3 regions of the Bradyrhizobium sp. P3_C3 genome follow, and region 2 is predicted to be linked to each of the others. Evidence: predicted binding sites of a transcription regulator. Region 2 holds the regulator's gene; each other region holds the start of a gene.
What was found. The regulator LexA, encoded in region 2, represses DNA repair genes until DNA is damaged. The targets are predictions, from matches to a motif close to TGTTCNNNNTGTGTTCNG.

Region 1 (7,080 bases), on a different contig from region 2:
TGCCATTCCGTCCGAGGTTCTAAAGGGCATGCCGCACAGCGCAGCGGGCCTTCCTCGCGCGAGAGTTCTGCGCAGAAATGCAGGGCAATCTCATCGGGTGGCCGGAATCGATCGAACGGTATCTTGATCTGATCGGCATCTCCGTCGCGCGCCAGCGCTACGCCTGGCCAATGAGTTCCACGTGGAGTTCTCCGATAGGAACCAATGGAGGCCTGCGCGTTTCCCAGACGTTAACCCAGGTTGCGCGGGGCGCCTCGCACGCAGTAAATGTTTTGCATAACCGCCATCGGCCTGACGTAAATCAGGGCAATAAGCTCAGTGAATGCGAGGGAGGGTCTCATGGAGAACGTACGTCGCTACCGGGCGCTGGCGTCTCTCTGTCGTCAGCAGGCGGCCTATCGGCCGCTCCAGAACTGGCAACTCCTTGGCCAAGCCGAACATTTCGAATACCTCGCCGAGATTGCGCTGAAGGCGCATTTCGACGCGTGCAATGCGCAACCCGAGGACGACGCCATCGCCACCGCGCCCTTTGAGACCCCCGCCGCGGCGTGAAGGCGTCGGTCCGTTGCGGATCATCTCTCGATCAATGCGACATCAGCGTCGGGACCGTCATGGCTTCCAGCATGGCGCGGGTGACGCCGCCGAGGAAGCGCTCCTGCAACCGCGAGTGGCCGTAGCCGCCCATGACCAGGAGATCGAGGCTCTCGTCGGCGGCCAGCGACAGGATGGTCGGCTGGATGTCGGAGCGCGCCGCTGACAGGCTGACCGTGCGGGTCGACAATCCGCGCCGGCCGAGGTGTCTTGCCAGATGGCTTGCCGAGACCTCGTCGGGAACCGCGTCGGCTTCGTTGATCGTGATGATCACGATCTCCTCGGCGCGGGCCAGGAAGGGAGCGGCGTCGCGCATCGCGCGGGCGGCGAGGCGGCTGCCATCCCAGCAGATGCCGATCCGGTTCGCCCTGAATGACCCACGAAAGGTGTAGGGCAGGAACAGCACTGGTCCGCCCGCCTGGAACAGGATCTCGCCGGGCATATCATTGTCGAATGAGCCTTGCTTCGGATCGGGCTGCAGCACGATGCTGAGATCGTGGAGCCGCGCCATCTCGCCGAGCGAGCCGGCTGCGTCCGCCGGGATCGCGCCGAGCGGGTGGCAGGTGCAGGAGATGCCGGCGTTCGTGGCTTCGCTCCGAAATATCGCCAACGCGGCCTCGGCGCGCTCCACGGCGCGCTCGCGCTCCATCTCGAACACGGCCGCTACGGCGGCACCGCCATCCAGGACGTAGGCAGTGCTGCTCGCGACGTACCCGACGGCGATCGCGTCGACGTGTGCGTTGAGTCTCGCCGCGAGCGAGATCGAGCCGTCGATCACCGCGTGCATCGGGCGCTCGGTCGGGATGTGGACGAGAATGTCTTTGTACATGGCGTGCCTCCGATGGACATCATCCAGTGGCCGCAGTCTATCACGGCGCACGTGGCCTGTGTTGAGCTGCGTCAAATGTGCAGCCCTGATTTTCGCGGCACCTTTGCCAAGATTTAATCGGACGGACGGGACGCCGTAAGGTGACGATGTCCATGTTGGGTGCAAGGCGACTTACCCAACATGGACATTTCGACATGAACGATCGCGTCAATTCCGACACCACCACGTCCCGCAAGATCTTGAAGCCGCGCCGGCTTGCGCTGCTGGGCACCGTGGCCGCGCTTGGCGTGGCCGTGCTCGCTTCCTCTCCCGCCTCTTCGCAGTTCGGTCTGAATTCCTTCATCGGGCCGGCCCAGGCGGCGGAAGCCGCCGCGACGCCGCCGGGCTTCGGCGATCTCGTCAGCAAGGTCAAACCCGCCGTCATCTCGGTGCGGGTCAAGATCGACCAGGACAATGACAAGAGCGCGATGCTGCAACAGAACCGGATGGATTCGGACGAGGATTCGCCGTTCGACCAGTTTTCGCGGCAGTTCGGCTTCCGCGGCCCGGGTGGCATGAACGGCATGCCGCGCCAGCGCCACCAGATGATCACGGGCGAGGGTTCCGGCTTCTTCATCTCCGCCGACGGCTATGCCGTGACCAACAACCACGTCGTCGATCACGCTGAGTCGGTGCAGGTGACCATGGACGACGGCACGAGCTACACCGCGAAGGTGGTCGGCACCGATCCGAAGACCGATCTCGCGCTGATCAAGGTCGATGGCAAGAGGGACTTCCCGTTCGTTAAATTCTCCGACCAGAAGCCGCGGATCGGTGACTGGGTGGTCGCGGTCGGCAATCCCTTCGGCCTCGGCGGCACCGTCACCGCCGGCATCGTCTCGGCCAACGGTCGCGACATCGGCAACGGTCCCTATGACGACTTCATCCAGATCGACGCGCCGATCAACAAGGGCAATTCCGGCGGTCCGGCCTTCGACATGAACGGCAATGTGATCGGCGTGAACACCGCGATCTTCTCACCCTCCGGCGGTTCGGTCGGTATCGGCTTCGACATTCCGGCTTCGACCGCGAAGCTGGTCGTCGCGCAGCTGAAGGACAAGGGCTCGGTCACCCGCGGCTGGCTCGGCGTGCAGGTGCAGCCGGTGAGCGCCGAGATCGCCGACAGCCTCGGCCTCAAGGAGGCGCGCGGCGCGATCGTGGACAATCCGCAGGACGGCAGCCCCGCGGCGAAGGCCGGCATCGAGGCGGGCGACGTCATCACCGCCGTCAACGGTACCGCGATCAAGGACTCCCGCGATCTCGCCCGCACCATTGCCACCCTGGCGCCGGGCACGTCCGTGAAGCTCGACGTCTTCCACAAAGGCGCGAGCAAGACGGTGACACTCGCCCTCGGCGAGTTGCCGAACGAGCGGCAGGCCAAGGCCGGCGAGGGCAAGGCGCAGCCGAACACCGGCACGCCGCGCCTCGGTCTCAGCCTGGCGCCGGCCGGCGACGTCCAGGGCGCGGGCCAAAAGGGCGTGGTCGTGACCGAGGTCGATCCGCAGGGACCCGCCGCGCAGCGCGGCATCCAGACCGGCGACGTCATTCTCAATGTCGGTGGCAAGGCCGTTGCCAATGTCGGTGACGTCCGCTCCGAGCTGGCGCAGGCCAAATCATCCGGCAAGAACAGCGTGCTGTTGCAGGTGAAGAGCCAGGAAGCGACGCGGTTCGTCGCGGTGCCGCTGGCCTAAGCCTCGCGCTTCCGGCGGTAGACTCAAAAGGCGGCCTGGGGGCCGCCTTTTTCGTGCGCGTCTGGAAGATTCCCACAGGTGCCGATAACATTCTCGTTAACGGCAGCGTTGATGACGGGTTCGTCCGAAAAAGCCGCGTTCGCTCGTCACAGTTCGGAATCACGTGTTGGGCTTTGGCGTCAATGAAGACGCCCAGGCGAATTGCAGGAGTGGAACTTCGAACGCCCGGCCTTCTTGTGGAACCGGTGGTTCGCATTTGATCGGTGCCGACATGGATCGATTGAAGCTCTCGCTGAGGTGTGCGCTGCTTGTGGCGCCGCTTGTCCTGACGACCGGAAGCGCCCTGGGGCGCGACGATGGCCGCTACGCCAACTCGCCGCTGAAACCCTGGTTCGACAGCTTGCGCAGCCATCTCGGGCCCTGCTGCTCGGATGCAGATGGCTTTGCTGTATCCGACCCTGATTGGGAATCGCACGATGGGCACTATCGCGTGCGGCTCGACGGGCAGTGGGTGGACGTGCCTGATGAGGCCGTCATCACCGAGCCAAACCGGGCTGGCCACACCATGGTGTGGCCGGTGAAGACTGCGTTCGGGATTTCGATCCGCTGCTTCATGCCGGGCAGCATGATCTGACGCGGGTGGGCGTTACCGCTTGCTGGATTTGCGCTTCGAGGTCTTCTTCGTTGTCTTGGTCGTCTTCCTGGCTGTCTTCTTGGCCGTCTTCTTCTTGGAGGTCTTTCGCTTCGACGCCTTCTTCGGGACCTTCTTGCCCTTCGCGCGCGCTTCCGACAGGCCGATCGCGATCGCCTGCTTGCGACTCTTCACGCGTCCGCCACGACCGCCGGGGCCGCTTTTCGCGGTGCCCTTCTTATAACGGCGCATCTCGCGCTCGACATCACTGCTGGCGCTGCGTGAGTAGCGGCGTTTCTTTGCCTTGCGTGCCATCAACTCTCTCCCTTGGCCCGGGAAAGAACCGCATCACTGACCCAACGTTCCAAATGCGCGGCGGGCCCCTCAGAAGGAGTTCGCCAACTCGATCTCGTCTTCCAGCGCTCGAATGCGGCGCGCAGCCTCAGTCGAGGACAGAGCCCGATCGTATTGAGTGGGCTGATAGGCCTCCTCGCTCAGACGCTTCAGCCTCAGCCCCTGCGCTCGCGTCATCTGCTCCGTGAGGAAAACCCTGGCGTCGTATTTACCCTGAACCTGCATCTGGCCTCTCCGTTCTCAAATCGTGACTTGACTATATGTTCTTATTTTGTTCTAACAAGCCATGGACAACAGAATTAATGAAATTCGACGCAAAATCAGCGCCTTGAGGCTCGAAATGGCCGACATTGAGGTGGCTGTGCGCGACCTCGTCGATCGCGACCGCGACTGCAAAGAAAAGGCCCTGGCGCAGATGGATCTGCGCCGGAAAATTAACCTGCTGATCGGCGAATGGAAGGCGGCCGGTGGCGGCGATGTCCTGCCTGACGTCCGCGAGCGGGTCCGCCTTCGTCCTGCAACGACATCCGGTAGTCCGCTGCGCGTGATCGCGCGCCGCTGAGAATTTTGGGAGCGTGCGGTGGAGGAAGCCCGGACACGTACCGGATTCTAAAACTGCGCGCCGAAATTCTCGAACTCGGCTCCGCCATCCGGCAATTGCAGCGCGAGGGTCTCGACGATGCCGCAGCGCAGCTTCTGATCGCACGCAAACGTGCACAGCTCGAGCATCTCGTGAAGGCGAATGCTGCGGGACGGCAGCTCTAGCGATCTGACGCTGAAAGGATTCCGAATCCAGCTCCAGCTCCAAAGCGAAAGGCCCCGCGTCGCCGCGAGGCCCTTGATGGTCGGCCGGAGCTCACTTGGTGTTGCTCATGCCGCCCTTGTTGTTCGTCATGGTGCCGCCTTGGTCGGAGCCGGGGCCAGAACCACCTTGACCGGAGGGATCAGCGCCCTTGGAGGACTTGGTGTTGGCGCCCGTGGTCTGCGACGAGGACATCGCGGATCCATGCTTGGCCTTATGCGACTTGGCCTGCACGGCGAACGGAGTGGCGGCGAGGCCAGTTGCCAACATCACGGTAAGAGCGAGCTTGGTGGTTTTCATGCGCGGGAACTCCCTGAGTTAAATTGACGCAGGCAGCCAACCGCCATTTGCTGCAGGAGTTCCGAACGAAAGCGCTCGGTGCGCGTCACGCGCGCTTCAAAATTCCTTGTCTTCGGCGAGGATGAACACGAGGCCCGTGAGCGTCGCGCCGATCGCAAACGTCGTCACCAGTGTGATGATGAAGACCATGGCGGCCGAATGTCCGCCGTGGCTCAGCAAATTTGCGACGGCCGGATTGAACAGGACGAGGGCGAGACCGAAGACAAGGCCGAGGGCTGCGCCCATCATCGCATGCGTCATCAGCTTGATGACGCCGGTCGGAGAGATGAGGCTCGGCGACTTTTTCCCGCGCATGGAACCGCCTCGCGGTGTGGCATAAAACGCATGCGACGATTGCGGGTTCCATTCTCATGACGATTTTGTCATTCCCCGCTTCATCCGACGTTCATGGCGGTCTTGCGAGGATGAATGCCATCAACACGGGAACATTCGATATGGGTAAGGTCGTCTTTCTCTATCGCTCGCTGGCCTATCGCAACGCGGCAGCGGACATGCTGCGCAAGGCGCGCAAGCTGCCGCGCGGCGCCGAGCGGAGCGCAGCCCGCCGTTACGCGCGGGCGCTGCGCGAGCTTTCGCAAACGGAAGCCTGGCTGGAAGGACGTGTCGCTGACGAACCGCAGGCAATGCAGCGCATGAGGGTTGCCGCGACGCGCTAGAGCATGATCGGTTCTGACTGAATCAGGGCCGAAGCTCCAGATTCCTGTCTTTGCGCGCGAACCGGAGCCCACGTCGCTCGCAAACGCTCTAGCCTGAGGCCCGCTGAAGGGGTTCGGACGGAGCCGCGTCGAACTTGCTCGCGGCCGACGGCGCTACGGTCTTCCGCGTCAGCGGCACCTCGAGGCGGCACAGCAGGCCTTCGGGACGCCAGTTGAACTCCGCCTGTCCGCCGAGTTGCGATTCCACACTGGCAAGCAGGCTCCGCGTGCCGAAGCCACGGGATTTCGGCGTCCTCACCAGCGGGCCGCCGGTTTCGTCCCAGGTCAGTGTGAGGTGGTCGTCCTCGACTTGCCAGCCGATCGCGAGCCGCCCCGACCGCGTCGAGAGCGCGCCATATTTCGCCGAGTTGGTGAAAAGCTCATGCAACGCCAGCGCCAGCGTCTGCGCTGTTGCCGGCGCCAGCTGAACTTCCGGACCGGCCAGCTTGATCTGGCCGCCGAGCGAGTAGGGCGCGAGCTCCTCGTCGATCAGCCTCGAGAGTTCGGCACCCTGCCAGCTCGACAGGGACAGGATCGTGTGCACACGCGCCAGCGCGTTGATGCGCCCCTCGACGGCGTTGACGTAAGCCTTGACCTCGTCGGCGCGGGTGAGGCGCACGATCGATTGCGCCAGCGCCAGCGCGTTCTTGGCGCGATGATCCACCTCGCGGGCCAGCAGGTTTTGTCTCTCTTCCGCGCGTTTGCGTTCGGTGATGTCCACGGTGACGCCGCTCACGCGCACCACGCGGCCGCCCTGGTCCACCGTCGCGGCCGCGGTGCCGACGCACCAGCGCACATCGCCATCGGGCCGGCTGACGCGAAACTCTCCTTCATAGGCGTGCGCGCCGGTATTGAACGCGGCAATCGCCTGGCCGAACTGGTCGACGTCATCAGGGTGCAGCAGCGCCTGGATGTTGGCCGAGGTGACATTGAAGGTCTCCGGCGTCACGCCGAAGATGCGGTACTGGCCTTCGTCCCACATCCAGTCGCCGTTGACCCAGTCCCAGTCCCACGATCCCATCTTGCCGGCGGCGATCGCCATGCTGCGCCGCTCTTCGCTCTCGCGCAGCTTCGCGGTGGAATTCTCC
Region 2 (7,080 bases):
CCGGGCGCGGTCGGCCGCATCTCGGCTTTCGGCATCGCACCGCTGATCGCGGCAAGCTTGGGGATCATCGTGATGGGCTTGTTGCGCACGCCGTTGCGCTGGGCCGGCGCGGTGGTGTTGTTGGCCGCGATCCTCTGGGGACTGTGCGCGCGGCAGCCCGATGTCCTGATCGCCGGTGACGGCCAGAGTGTCGCGGTGCGGGGCAGGGATGGGCACCTGCATCTGATCAGGTCGAGCAAGGATAGTTTTCTTCTGAAGGAATGGCTCGCGGCCGACGCCGATCCGCGCGATGCCGGGAGTGCGTCACTGGCTGCCGGCGTGTCGTGCGACGAGGCCGGCTGCGTGACGCCGCTCGCCGACGGGCGCCTGGTCGCGCTGGCCTTGCGCATCGATTCACTGGCTGACGATTGCAGCCGTGCCGCGCTGGTGGTGACGGCGCGGCCGGCGCCGCCGGATTGCGCAGCGATGGTTGTCGACCGTCAGCGTCTCGCAAGGCAGGGCGCGCTGGCACTGACGCGAAGCGGCGACGGCTTTGCGGTTCAGGCGGCGAAGGCAAGGGGGGCAGATCGTCCGTGGTCGCCGGCGGCCGCCGGTGAGGCGGATTTCGGCGCGAGCCTTGCGCCGCAGGCGGCGGCTCCCCGCAACCGCGACGCGACGCCATCGGAAGCCGACCTACAGGCCGAGGATTGAGCGGATGGGTTACAGATACCAGGCCAGCACGGCGTCGAGCCTGGCGTTGCCGATCACCGGCAGGACGACCATCTGGCTCAGTCCAGAGGCGCTGGCCTGCAAGGCCGCGACCGAGCCGTCACGCGCGAGATCGTCGTTGAGTGCGGGCATGCCGGTGGCCCAGGCCCCGCCGATGCTGCCTTCGCCTTTGGCGATGGATTTCGTCGCATAGAGCGCGGCGAGGTCGGTCTGCGCGCTGCAATCGCCGGCGCGGAAGACCAGCGCCGAACGGGCCTCGTCCGGGACCCAGATCTCGAAGCGTCGCGCAATCGGGGTCGCCTGCGCGGAGAGAAATGTCAGCACCCAGGTCTGATCGGTGCCGGCCCGGTAGGGAACGCCGACGCCGAGATTGATTCCGACCTTGGCGGCGTCCTCCCAGCGCAGAAAACTCCTGGCATCGTGCAGATCCTTGATGACCAGCGGCAGGCCGGCTTTCCAGATGCGGCCGGGCAGGCCGAAGCCACGCGGAAATCTGGTGTGGCGGGAGTTGAATTCGAACATGTCGGCGGTGCCGTAATAGCCGTCGACGAGCCCCATCTCGTGGGAGGTTTCGGCATCGTTGTGCCAGAGCTCGATCGCGCCGACATGGGCCTCGTCGTCGCCGCAGAACAGCACCATGACGGCTTGCAGGAATTCGCCTGAAAACACCGGCACCGCCACGCCGCAGGTCAGCCCGGCGGCGATGGCCTGATCGGTCCGCTTGAAATAGGAATCGGTGAATCTGGTGAGGATCACGGGGTGGCCGCCGGCCCAGGCCTTGCCGGGAAGCCCCTCGTCATATCCGAAGTGCAGATCCTCGCTCACGTCCCTAAACGCGGACAACCCTTCGCCGTAGAGGCCGCCGCCGAATTCCAGCCGCATGCGCGTGCGGTCAGGCACCCAGAGTTCAACGACGCGAATGAAGGTCTTCATCGAACGTGCCCGCCGTCTCAAGCCGCACCAAGCATCGGCCATTTGGCTGCGGAACGGACGTTCAAAATTCAGGCAGGACAGCGCAAACTTCGTGCGGTGGGAGACGCCACGGCTTGGTCCGCCCGATGGAGTTTCGCGGGACACAAACGACACCATCTCGCCGGCCTCGGCCGGCGATGGCGATTTTCAATCCTGGCCCGACCTGCCGGCCGGGAATGGCTGCATCAGCCGATCGGCAGGCGGGTGATGGTTGTCCGGCTGTCGGTGATGGTCTGCGGCTTGTGCTCGCGCTCGCCGAGCGGCTGGGTCACCGGTAGCTGCAGCACGGTCGCACGCTGGCCTTCGACCAGCTGCGTCACCAGCACGGATTTGCCGTCGGGGAATTCGATCGCATCATGATGGCGATCGGGAATGTGCGGATCGATCTTGCCGAACTTGCCGACGCGCGAATTGACGGTGCGCGTCCAGATCCAGCGATTGTCGTAGCGGACGTTGTCGGCGAAGGCGAGCTCCGTCCCCGGGAGCAGGCAGACCGCGACGGTCGGATCGGCCGCGGAGGCAAAGCCGCGCGTCGAGGTGCCGCGGAAGGTTGTCGTGACGATCGTCTCGCCGACTTCGGCGGGACGCGACGCGACGGCATGCAGGCTGTAGTCACACATCGGGTGCTCCTCATGCAGGGATAGCGACCCACGTCTCTTAATCGAGGCGCAGGCCTCTATCAGAGTGGAAATACCAAACGTTCTGCCGGGTTGTAGGCAAATCTACGGCTCGCCGCCGCAGGCCGCAATCACATTAACTTTCCCGAATCCACCAGGAACAAAGCCCGCCCCTTTGCATTGCAGGCGCGTGTCAGCGCCCCGCAGGCGCCGACCAGCCGGAATATTGCCAGCCCGGCCGCGACGGTCGGTCGATGGTGCCGCTGGCCTTGCGGACTTGCTCGCTCACGGCGGTGTCCTTGCGGACATGGGGCCGCGATTGCGCGGCCAAGGCTTGCACGGCCAAGGCTTGTACGTCCAAGGCTTGCGACGCTGATGCTGCGATCAGCGCCACAGCAATTGTGCTCAGAACGATCCGGCGCATGACTTCTCCTCGAACCTGAAGGCCGCGAAGCAGGGCTGCTTCGTGCMGCGTGCCGAGGATTTACCGCTGGAGGAGGGGCCGGATAATCTGCGCGAAACCAGAAAGACTATCCAGCGGAAGCGGACAATCGTCCGCTCCAATCTCGGATCGGCGATGCCGATCGAAAGCGCGCGGGGCGCCCAATAACCGATACCGGCACGTCCGGTATCAATACTTCCGGTACAGCCCGATCAGCTTGCCCTGGATCTTCACCCGGTTGGGCGGCAGAATGCGGACCTCATAGGCCGCATTAGCGGGCTCGAGCGCGATCGAGGCGCCGCGGCGGCGGAAGCGCTTCAGGGTTGCTTCCTCGTCGTCGATCAGCGCCACCACGATATCGCCGGTATCGGCGCTCTCGTTGCGCTGGATCAGCGCCATGTCGCCGTCGAGGATGCCGGCCTCGACCATGGAATCGCCGCGCACTTCGAGCGCGTAATGTTCGCCCGAGCCGAGCATGTCAGGCGGTACGCTGATGGTGTGGCTGCGGGTCTGCAAGGCCTCGATCGGCGTGCCGGCCGCAATGCGGCCCATCACGGGCACCGCGACGGGGCGCTCGCCCTCGTCCGCCGGCGGGCTGGACGTCGTGCGGACCTTGCCGAGATTGCCTTCGATGACGCTCGGCGTGAAGCCGCGGCGGCTGCCGGCGGCGGCCTGAAGCTCGGGCAGCTTGATCACCTCGATGGCGCGGGCGCGGTTGGGCAAGCGCCGGATGAAGCCGCGCTCCTCGAGCGCGGTGATCAGGCGATGGATGCCCGATTTCGAGCGCAGGTCGAGCGCGTCCTTCATCTCATCGAAGGAGGGCGGCACGCCGCTTTCCTTCAGCCGTTCGCTGATGAACCGCAGGAGCTCGTATTGTTTGCGCGTTAACATCTCGACCAAAATCCCCCGGTTGATGTCGTTCGATTCCGAGACGCTGAATTCAGCAGTAAGCCGCTACATTCTCGAAACAAATCATGAACGGACACTATATGTTCGATACATGTTCCGCAACTGCTTAATTTACCGTGAACGCGACAAAGTTCGCGGAACGCACGCGAACGAAGCGCTCAGACGGGCAGCCGCAAGACCTCGCAAGGCGTGCCGGCTTCGGCCTTCGACGCGAATGGCGCGCGCACGAGAAGTGCCTGTGCCGCAGCGAGATTCGCAAGCAGCGAGGAATCCTGGTGATTGACCGGAAGGGCGAGGAGTGTGCCGTCGTCGCGCAGCTCGAGGCATGCGCGCAGGTAATCCTCGCGCTGGTCATTGGCGCCGACATCGCGGCCGAGCACCGCGCGTTCGCGGCGGTGATGAATCATCGAACGGCCCGAAAGCGCGCGAATCAACGGCACCATGAACAGGAAGCCGCAAACGTAGGATGACACGGGATTGCCGGGCAGGCCGATCACGCGCATCGCGCCGAGCCGCCCGTGCATCATCGGCTTGCCCGGCCGCATCGCGATCTTCCAGAACGCCATCGAGATACCTTCGTCCCTCAGCGCCTGCTGGACCAGATCGTGGTCGCCGACAGAGGCGCCGCCGGTCGTGATCAGGATGTCCGCGCCGCTCTCCCGCGCGCGGCCGATGCCGGCCGTGGTGGCCTCCAGCGTATCGGCGGCAACGCCGAGGTCGATGGTATCGGCGCCCTCGCTGCGGGCGAGCGCGTGCAGGGCGTAGCCGTTGGAATAGACGATCTGGCCGTGGCCCGGCGTCGTACCCGGCATCACCAGCTCGTCGCCGGTGGCGAGGATCGCGACCTTCGGGCGTCGCCGGACTGGCAGTTGCGGGTAATTCATGCCGGCGGCGAGCGCGAGGTCGCGATCGGTGAGCCGGGCCCCTTTGCGCAGCAGCACGTCGCCTTCCGAGAAGTCGACGCCGGCGGGGCGGATGTGCCGCCCCGTTACGGCGGCTTCCTTGATGGTGATGCGCTTGCCGTCCGCGATCGTGTCCTCCTGGATCACGACCGCATCAGCGTCATCGGGAACGACACCGCCGGTGAAGATACGCACGGCCTCGCCGGCGCCGATCGATCCCGCAAACGGGCGGCCCGCCGCGACCTCGCCGATCAGGGTGAGCTGGGAGTCGATCTTCGCCGCATCGACCGCGCGCACCGCATAGCCGTCCATTGCCGACATCGCCTGCGGCGGCTGCGTGCGCCGCGCCGCGACATCGCGCGCGAGCACGCGGTGGAAGGCTGCGTCGAGCGCGATCATCTCTTCAGGCAACGGCTCTGCGCCCGCCAGCACCGCGGCGAGCGCGTCGGAAACCGGCATCAGGGCCACGGGTGAAAACTCCTGCTGGGCCCGTTCGGGCAAATCGGCGGCGAGAGTTCTAGCCGAGTGCAGGCGCAGAGGCAAAACAGTGGCCGCGCAGGATGATTTATCCTGCGTCATCCGCTCTGCGATGAAGGGTGAGCATCAAGTCCGCCCCGGCATGATCCAGAAGGCGAGACAGACCGGTACGAGGATGGCCATGGCGAGGACGAGAAAGACGAGAGCCACGGCCAGCATCGGTCAGCCCCCCGGCTGCTTGTACGGACTGACGTCCGGCGCTGCGGGGCCCTGATCCTTGTCAGGCAGCGGGTCGGCCTGGGATTTCAGGTCGGCGGCCTTGCTGATCAGTTTTGCGGAAAGGTCAGAATCCGAGGTGGTTCTGGCGAATTTCATCAGCAGAGAGGCCTGCTTGGTAAGGTAGGTTTTGCCTAACACGATGATAAGCCCGATGTAGAATTCCCAACGGACTCATGAGTCCTGAGAGGGGCAATCGTTCCGGGAACTCTGTATAAAAATGCACAAAGGGTTTTGGTTCCTTGCCCCCGGGCAGAATAGTTCCATTCGCGGCCCGTCGGCTTGCCGGCCAGAGATCAGATTCCGAGCGCCTTGAGGGCGTTCCCGACGTCGCGGGGCGAGGTCACGTGGACCGTGGTCAGGCCGCGCGACCGCGCTCCTTCGATGTTCTCGGCAAGATCGTCGAAGAACACGATGCGGTTCGCCGGCACGCCGATCGCGGCCACGACATGGTCGAAGGCCTCCAGGTCCGGTTTGCGCAGGCCGATGCTGGACGACAGATACAGCTCGCGGAAATGGCCGAGCAGGCCGGCATATTCCTTCGAGAAGTGGTCCACATGCGGCCGGTTGGTGTTGGAGAAGGCGTAGAGCGGCAACTGCTTCGCCGCGCGCGGCAGCAGCTCGGCGATATCGGGCATCTCGCCGGCGAAGATTGCGTTCCAGCCCTCCAGGAACTGCGCGTCCGAGATGCCGATCCCGAGCGCGACACGCAGCGAGTCAAAATAGGCCTCGTCGCTGATCTTGCCGACCTCGTGCAGCCGGTAGGCTTCGCTGTCCCGCACATAGCGCGCGACGATGGCTTCCGGCTTGCAGCCGGCATGTCCCGCCCAGCAGGCGATCGCCTTGGAGAAATCGATGTCGAGCACGACGCGCCCGAGATCGAACAGGAGCGCGTCCGCGCTGCCGGGAGAGAGCGAGCTCATTGCATCCTTTCACTCAATATCGATAGGGGTCGTGGTCGAACAGCGGGAACGCGCTGAACACGCTCGGCGCATTCGTTGCGGTCGCCTGGTGCAGGCAGGACTTGTCGACCTCGGCGAACGAGGTGGCGCCCAAGAGGCCGAGGCAGCGCAGCACCTCGTCCTCGAGCAGCTCCAGCGTTCGCCTCACGCCGGCCTCGCCGGCCGCGGCCAATGCCCAGCATTGCAGCCGGCCGATGCCGACCATGTCCGCGCCCGCCGCGATCGCCTTCACGATGTCGGTGCCGCGGCAGAAGCCGCCGTCGACCATGATCTTGGCGCGTCCCTTCACGGCGTCGACGATCTCGGGCAGCACATGCATGGCACCGCGGCCGTGATCGAGCTGGCGGCCGCCATGGTTGGAGACGTAGATCCACTCCACGCCGTGATCGACCGCGATCCGGGCGTCCTCGGCGGTGGCGATGCCCTTCAGGATGAGCGGGATCTTGAACTTGTCCTTGATCATCTTCACGGTCCGCCACTCCAGGCCCTTCTGGTAATCGCCGCCGGTGGCGCGCAGGCGGCTCTCGCGAACATAGCGCTTGGCAATGTCACGTTCGCGACGGCTGTAATGGGCGGTATCAACGGTCAGGCAGAAGGCGGCGTAGGCGTTCTTCTCGCTCCGGCTGACGACATCGGCGACGAAATCGTCGTCGCCGCGCACATAGAGTTGATAGAGCCGCAGCGCATCAGGGGCGGCCTCGGCGGTCTTCTCCAGGCCGGGCTCGGACACCGAGCTCAGCATGTGCGCCGCGCCGAAGGTGCCGCAGGCGCGGGCGACGCTCGCCGCGCCATCCGGATCGAAGATCTCCAGTGCG
Region 3 (7,080 bases), on a different contig from region 2:
CTTGGTGAGACGCACGACGTCGTTCTCGTAGACGGGAATGCCGGCCGCCTCCAGCGCGCGATGGGCGGCTGTCGGCCCGTGCCCGGCCTGCTGCACGGCCCTGTCCACCCAATAGTCGTGATTGCCCATGACGGCATGGACGCCGAGCGGTGCCTTGAGGCCCGCGAGCACCTTGGCCCATTCGCTCGACGGAATGATGCGCGTGACCTGGTGAACACCCCCAACATAGTCGCCGAGCAACACGATGACATCGGCGTTGAGCGCATTGGTGCGATCGACGATGCCCTCGATCCGCTCCAGCGACATCCAGGGATCGCAGGCATGAATGTCGTTGACGATGGCGATCTTGAGCGGAAAATCCGCCGGCCATTGCCGCGGGGTCGGGTGATAACGGGTGACGCGGAGCCGCAGCGGCTCAATGCCGACGCCATAGGCCGCGGTCGAGACGCTTAGCGCGGACAGGCCGCCGATGGATCGAATGAGATGACGACGCGTGATCATGGAAGCCCGATGGTGATGCAGCTTTGTGATGCGGTCCGATTGGAGCGGAATTGGGGTCCGCTCGTGCAGACGGCCTGCATTTGCGTGCAGACCGTTTGCACAAAGGTTACCGGAAGTTCATGACAACCGACGCACCTTACATCACCGCAATTAGTCGTCGCTCTCGTCCGAGCCGAACAGGCCGAACTGTGCCGCGGCATCGCGCGAGGGCTCGGCGATGCCGAGATGGCGGAAGGCGTGCGAGGTGAGCAGACGGCCGCGCGGAGTGCGCTGGAGATAGCCGCACTGAATGAGATAAGGCTCGATGATGTCCTCGATCGCATCGCGCGGCTCGGACAAGGCGGCGGCCATCGTCTCGACGCCAACCGGGCCGCCACCATAGTTCTGCGCGATGGTCGTGAGGTAGCGGCGGTCCATGGCGTCGAGGCCCGCGGCGTCGACCTCGAGCGCGCTCAGCGCATGATCGGCGATCTTGCGGTCGATCGAGGCGGCATCGGCGGCGGAGGCGAAATCGCGCACGCGCCGCAGCAGGCGGCCGGCGATGCGCGGCGTGCCGCGGGCGCGGCGCGCGATCTCGTTGGCACCGTCGGCGCTCATGCCGACATTGAGCACGCGCGCGCCGCGGGTGACGATGCTTTCCAGCTCTTCGATCGTATAGAAGTTGAGGCGGACCGGGATGCCGAAGCGATCGCGCAAGGGATTGGTGAGGAGGCCGGCGCGCGTGGTGGCGCCGACGAGCGTGAATTTCGACAGCTCGATCTTCACCGAGCGTGCCGCCGGGCCCTCGCCGATGATCAGGTCGAGCTGAAAGTCCTCCATCGCGGGATAGAGCACCTCTTCCACCGCCGGGCTGAGCCGATGGATCTCGTCGATGAAGAGCACGTCGCGCTCTTCGAGGTTGGTGAGGAGCGCGGCGAGATCGCCGGCCTTGGCGATCACCGGACCCGAGGTCGCGCGAAAGCCGACGCCGAGCTCCTTGGCGACGATCTGCGCCAGCGTGGTCTTGCCGAGGCCGGGCGGGCCTACGAACAGCACGTGATCGAGCGCCTCGCCGCGCTTGCGTGCCGCCTCGATGAAGATCGAGAGGTTCTTGCGCGCCTGCTGCTGGCCGACGAAATCGGACAGCGACTGCGGGCGTAGCGCGGTGTCGCCGACGTCATCGGAGCGGCGCTCGGGCGTGACGATGCGTGGGGGAGTGGTCATGCGGGCAGGATAACACGATGCAGCGGTTTCGCGAGCCACCAGCACAGGCTGGCCGGAATGACGGCGACGACGGCGAGCATCGCCGAAAGCTTCAGCGCCTCGGGCGCGGAACGGACACTCGGCACGATCACCGCCGAGGTTTCGGAGGGCACGACGAACATGCCAACCATGACGAAGCCGGCCGCGCCCACGGCCGCGGCGAGCCACGCCATCCAGATCATGTTGAGATCGGCGTAGACCGCCGCCAACGCAAATATCAGGCCGGCGACGACTGCAGGAAGGAACGAGGCGAGAATCGTGACGATGGCCAACAGCACGACCGCGATCGAAACCAGAGCACGCAGTGCTTCCAGTTCGAGGAACACGAGAAACATCTGCAGCACCGCGGCGCCGAGCGCCGTTACCGTCACAGCAACCAACGCGGCGGTCGTCAGCGGCCCGACAATGGAGAAAATCACGACGATACCGGCCACGCGCGAAAGGCGACGAAGCAGGGCGGCGACGGGATTGGCGTGGGCCGCGCTCACTTCGACAGCTCCTTCAGGCCTAGCCGGATGAGTTGCGCGGTCTCGGCGCTCTCGCCCGCGCTGCGCGATGCCGACGCGATGGCCGCAGCCGCCTGCGGCTGGCCGTAGCCGAGATTGACCAGCGCAGAGATCGCGTCCGCCACCGGGCGCGGCGCGCGCTGGTCGTCGACGGCGCCGGCGAGATGGACGACGGCGGGATCGACATTGGCGAAGGCTGGCGCCTTGTCCTTCAGCTCGGTAACGATGCGCTCGGCAACCTTGGGGCCGACGCCCGGCGTGCGTGCCACCGCGGCCTTGTCGCGCAGCGCGATCGCGTTGGCGAGATCGGAAGGCGCCAGCGTGCCGAGCACGGCGAGCGCGACCTTGGCGCCGACGCCCTGCACGGTCTGGAGCAGGCGAAACCATTCGCGCTCCTGATCGGTGCGGAAACCGAACAGCTTTATCTGGTCCTCGCGGACATAAGTCTCGATCGACAGCACCGCGGCCTCGCCGGGCGAGGGCAGATGCTGCAGCGTGCGGGCCGAGCAATGCACCTGATAGCCGACCCCGCCGACGTCGAGGAGCACATAATCCTCGCCGTAGGAATCGATCAGGCCCTTGAGCTTGCCGATCATCTCGGGACCTCAGCTACGGCAGGCACTTCTCTCTCGTCATGGCCGGGCTTGACCCGGCCATCCACGCCTTTGACATCGACGAGAAAGAACGTGGATGCCCGGGACAAGCCCGGGCATGACGCCGGCGATGCATGACGATCGATCATATCCCCACCACCTTCAGCCTGAGCGCCGTGCTCTGGCGGTGATGGGCGTGGGTGATCGCGATGGCGAGCGCGTCGGCGGCGTCCGCTGACGGCGGCTCGGCTTTCGGCAGCAAGATCTTCAGCATCATCGCGATCTGGTGCTTGTCGGCGTGGCCGGCGCCGACCACCGTCTTCTTGACCTGGTTCGGCGCGTATTCGGCGACGGTAATGCCGAACATCGCGGGCGCCAGCATGGCGACGCCGCGGGCCTGGCCGAGCTTCAGCGTCGCGACGCCGTCCTTGTTCACAAAGGTCTGCTCGACCGCGGCTTCCATCGGCTTGTGACCGGACAGGACGGCGGCAAGCCCCTCATGGATCGCGAGCAGCCGGCTCGCCAGCGGCAGATCGTCCGGTGGTTCCACCGAGCCGCAGGCGACGTAGATCAAACGATTGCCCTCGGCCTCGATCACGCCCCAGCCGGTGCGGCGCAGGCCGGGGTCGATGCCGATGATGCGAACGGGGCCACGAATCGGGAGCGCAGTCATGGGCCAGTGATAGCGGCTGGCTGCGGTGGGGGAAACAGAAACAGAACGGAAGTAACAGGGGAAGTGGGGCTCGTCGGAGATCGCCGCGCTGCCCGCAGCACCCTCCGACGTCATACCCCGCGAAAGCGGGGTATCCAGTACGCCGCGGCTTCTCCGTTTCCCTCAGACGTCTCTGGAATACTGGGTCGCCCGGTCAAGCCGGGCGACGACAGCGGAATCCGGGGCTGGTGGCGACCTCAGCCGCCAATCTTCGCCATCAGCGCGTCCGACACCTCGAAATTGGCGTAGACGTGCTGGACGTCGTCGTGCTCGTTGAGCAGGTCCATCAGCTTCAAAAGCTTCTCGCCGGTCTCGTCGTCGACCGCGACCGTATTCTGCGGCTTCCAGATCAGAGCGGCCTTGCGCGGCTCGCCGAACTTGGCTTCCAGCGCCTTGGCGACGTCGCGATAGCCTTCGGTCGAGGCGTAGATCTCGTGTCCACCTTCGCCCGATACCACGTCGTCGGCGCCGGCCTCGATCGCGGCATCCAGCACCGCGTCGTCGGAGGCGACGCTGCGGTCGTATTCGATGATGCCGGTGCGGTCGAACATGAAGGAGACCGAGCCGGTTTCGCCGAGATTGCCGCCCGACTTGGTGAAGAAGGAGCGGATGTCGGAGGCGGCGCGGTTGCGGTTGTCGGTCAGCGCCTCGACGATGACGGCGACGCCGCCGGGGCCGTAACCCTCGTAGCGGATCTCGTCATAGTTCTCGCCCTCATTGCCGAGCGCCTTCTTGACGGCGCGCTCGATATTGTCCTTCGGCATGTTCTCCTGGCGCGCCGCGATGATGGCGGCACGCAGGCGCGGGTTCATGTTGGGGTCGGGGGTGCCCAGCTTGGCCGCGACGGTGATTTCCCGCGCCAGCTTGCCGAACAGCTTCGACTTCTGGGCATCCTGCCGCCCCTTGCGGTGCATGATGTTCTTGAATTGGGAATGTCCGGCCATGCGTGTCTCGTAAGGAATCGTGCGCCAAAGGTGAGCGTGGGAAGCGCGGCCTTATAGGCCGCCAACCCACCGGAATGAAAGAGGCTCTACGACTTTAAGGTAATACCGTAGTGTCCCGTGCCTAGGAGTCAGGCACCGTTAACCCTGATTTCATTCCGGCTTGCGAAAATAGCAACCGCCCGTTCCCCGACAAGAGTGACCTGATGGCGTTCGCATTGTTTCGGAAGCGTCTGCCCGACTTGTCCACGCCCGTGGCACCCCCACAGGCCGCGCCGTCGCCGGCCGATCCCGCGCCCGCCCTGTCGGCCGAGGGCGATTCCGCCAGGGAAATCCTGGAACTGCTGGAACTCGAGCTCGGCGCCATGATCCGCCAGCTCGAGCGCGCCGCCAATTCGGTGGCCGGCGGCGCGGAGGCGACCGCGGCAACGCTCGCGGACATTCGCGAGCGCACCGACGCCCTCACCGGTCGGACCAATGCCGCGCAGTCGAACGCCTCGACCTTCGCCCATGCCGCCGACAAGTTCACCCAGTCCGCGCAAGGCATCGGCGCGCAGGTGCGCGAGGCCGGCAAGCTCGCCGACGAAGCCAGCGCCGCGGCGCAGGAAGCCCGCGCCAATGTCGACCGCCTGCGCGAATCCTCCGCCGCCATCGGCAATGTCGTCAATCTGATCGCGCAGATCGCGCGGCAGACGACGCTGCTCGCGCTCAACTCGACCATCGAGGCCGCGCGTGCGGGTGCGGCCGGCAAGGGCTTTGCGGTCGTCGCCACCGAAGTGAAGGCGCTCGCGGTGCAGACCCAGGGCGCGACGGAGGAGATCACCAGGAAGATCGACGCGCTTCAGCGCGACGCCGCCGGCTCGGCCGACGCCGTGCATCGCATCGCGCAGGCGATCGAGGCGATCCGCCCGGTGTTCGATACCGTCAACGGCGCAGTGGCCGAGCAGAATGCCACCACCAGCGAGGTCTCCGGCAACGCGGCCAGCGCGTCGCAGTTCGTCATCTCGGTCGGCGAGAGCGCGGCCGAGATCGATGCCGCGACCAAGGCGGCCGAGACCCACGGCGAGAACGTCGCCAGCGCCGGCAAGGCCGTCACCACCTTCGCGCGCAAGCTGAAATCGCGCTGTGCCGTGCTGCTGCGCCAGAGCGAGCACGACGACCGCCGCAAGACCGAGCGGCTGCCCTGCCATCTCAAGTTCGAAGCCGCGCGCGGCGTGTTGCAGGTCTACGAGATCGCGATGGACGGCGTGCTGATCGGCGGCGCGGAGGCGGCGAAGCTTGCCACGCAGGCCGTCGTCGACGGCACCCTCGAAGGCGTCGGCGCCTGCCGCCTGCGCGTGATCGAGCAGTCCAAGACCGGCGCCCGCGCGCAGTTCGTCAGCCCCAACGCCGATCTCAGCGAGAAGATCGAAGACAGGCTCTGGTCGATCCACGAGGAGAACACCGAGTTCGTCACCCGCGCCATGGAAGCCGGCACGGCGGTGACCCGGATTTTCGAGCAGGCGGTTGCACGCGGCGAGGTCAAGATCGACGACCTCTTCGACACCGATTATGCGGAAATCGCCGGCACCAATCCGCAGCAATACCGCACGAAATATCTGGACTGGGCCGACCGCACGCTGCCGCCGTTCCAGGAAGCCTTTCTCGCCAAGGAACCGCGCATGGCATTCTGCGCCATGGTCGACCGCAACGGCTTCCTGCCGGTGCACAACAAGATCTATTCGCATCCGCAGCGGCCGGGCGACACCGCCTGGAACACTGCCAACAGCCGCAACCGGCGGATCTTCAACGATCCGGCAGGGCTCGCCGCCGCGCGCAACCTGCGCTCGTACCTGGTCCAGAGCTATGCCCGCGACATGGGCAACGGCAACACCGTGATGATGCGCGAGATCGACGTCCCGATCCGCGTCCAGGGCCGGCACTGGGGCGGATTCCGCACGGCTTACAAGCTGTAGTGCACGCTCAGGCAAGACGCCGGCCGCGAATCATCCTTTAAGGCTGGAATTGGAATGGGAATGCCGCGGAGAGCCGGCGAACGGCTCTGACTGGAGGACTCTCAAAACATGTCCGTCGCACAATTTGCAGTCCTGGACACCGGCTCCAACCGGACACTTGCCGAACGTCTGATCGACCAGCTCGCCGACCGCATCGGCGGCCTCGGCGTCGAGCTCGCCGACATCGCCGGCAACGTCCAGGAGGTCGCAAACCGCGTCGCGAACCAGTCCGAACGGTTCCATCACCTCCAGGAGACGGCCGAGACCATGGTCTCGGCCAATCACGATATCGCCAACGCATCGCAGGCGGTGCAATCGACCGCATCGGCGGCGGTCGGCGAGATCGCGCAGTCGCGCGGCGCGGTCGACACCGCGGTCAGCCACATCTCCGAGCTCGTCGCAGCCGTGGAGCGGATCGAGGCGCGCCTGAGCGCGGTCGGCTCGGCGCTGGCGCAGGTGGCAAAAGTGTCCGGCTCGATCGAGGCGATCGCGAAGCAGACCAATTTGCTCGCGCTCAACGCCACCATCGAGGCGGCCCGCGCCGGCAATGCCGGCCGTGGTTTTGCGGTGGTCGCAAGCGAGGTCAAGAAT

Region 1: a site for LexA is predicted at 4,397-4,414, ahead of AC1DW2_RS24385 (DUF3072 domain-containing protein). Genes of this name have one in related genera too.
Region 3: a site for LexA is predicted at 3,546-3,563, ahead of ruvC (crossover junction endodeoxyribonuclease RuvC). Genes of this name have one in related genera too.

The regions. Positions count from the first base shown of each region.
Region 1 is NZ_JBFUGY010000022.1:108,757-115,836, forward strand. Features, by position in the region: gene AC1DW2_RS24360 (hypothetical protein) at 340-552, shown strand; gene AC1DW2_RS24365 (universal stress protein) at 584-1,420, opposite strand; gene AC1DW2_RS24370 (Do family serine endopeptidase) at 1,615-3,150, shown strand; gene AC1DW2_RS24375 (hypothetical protein) at 3,422-3,784, shown strand; gene AC1DW2_RS24380 (DUF6496 domain-containing protein) at 3,797-4,096, opposite strand; gene AC1DW2_RS24385 (DUF3072 domain-containing protein) at 4,166-4,360, opposite strand; gene AC1DW2_RS24390 (hypothetical protein) at 4,476-4,697, shown strand; gene AC1DW2_RS24395 (hypothetical protein) at 4,703-4,900, shown strand; gene AC1DW2_RS24400 (hypothetical protein) at 4,992-5,237, opposite strand; gene AC1DW2_RS24405 (hypothetical protein) at 5,334-5,591, opposite strand; gene AC1DW2_RS24410 (hypothetical protein) at 5,732-5,953, shown strand; gene AC1DW2_RS24415 (sensor histidine kinase) at 6,042-7,080, opposite strand, start outside.
Region 2 is NZ_JBFUGY010000011.1:14,164-21,243, forward strand. Features, by position in the region: gene AC1DW2_RS14400 (ComEC/Rec2 family competence protein) at 1-690, shown strand, start outside; gene AC1DW2_RS14405 (GAF domain-containing protein) at 700-1,641, opposite strand; gene AC1DW2_RS14410 (hypothetical protein) at 1,866-2,300, opposite strand; gene AC1DW2_RS14415 (hypothetical protein) at 2,491-2,721, opposite strand; gene lexA (transcriptional repressor LexA) at 2,929-3,630, opposite strand; gene AC1DW2_RS14425 (molybdopterin molybdotransferase MoeA) at 3,807-5,018, opposite strand; gene AC1DW2_RS14430 (hypothetical protein) at 5,250-5,402, opposite strand; gene AC1DW2_RS14435 (HAD family hydrolase) at 5,600-6,226, opposite strand; gene AC1DW2_RS14440 (alpha-hydroxy acid oxidase) at 6,240-7,080, opposite strand, start outside.
Region 3 is NZ_JBFUGY010000048.1:21,135-28,214, reverse strand. Features, by position in the region: gene AC1DW2_RS36645 (metallophosphoesterase) at 1-501, opposite strand, end outside; gene ruvB (Holliday junction branch migration DNA helicase RuvB) at 652-1,704, opposite strand; gene AC1DW2_RS36635 (hypothetical protein) at 1,701-2,231, opposite strand; gene ruvA (Holliday junction branch migration protein RuvA) at 2,228-2,845, opposite strand; gene ruvC (crossover junction endodeoxyribonuclease RuvC) at 2,988-3,515, opposite strand; gene AC1DW2_RS36620 (YebC/PmpR family DNA-binding transcriptional regulator) at 3,752-4,498, opposite strand; gene AC1DW2_RS36615 (methyl-accepting chemotaxis protein) at 4,702-6,450, shown strand; gene AC1DW2_RS36610 (methyl-accepting chemotaxis protein) at 6,559-7,080, shown strand, end outside.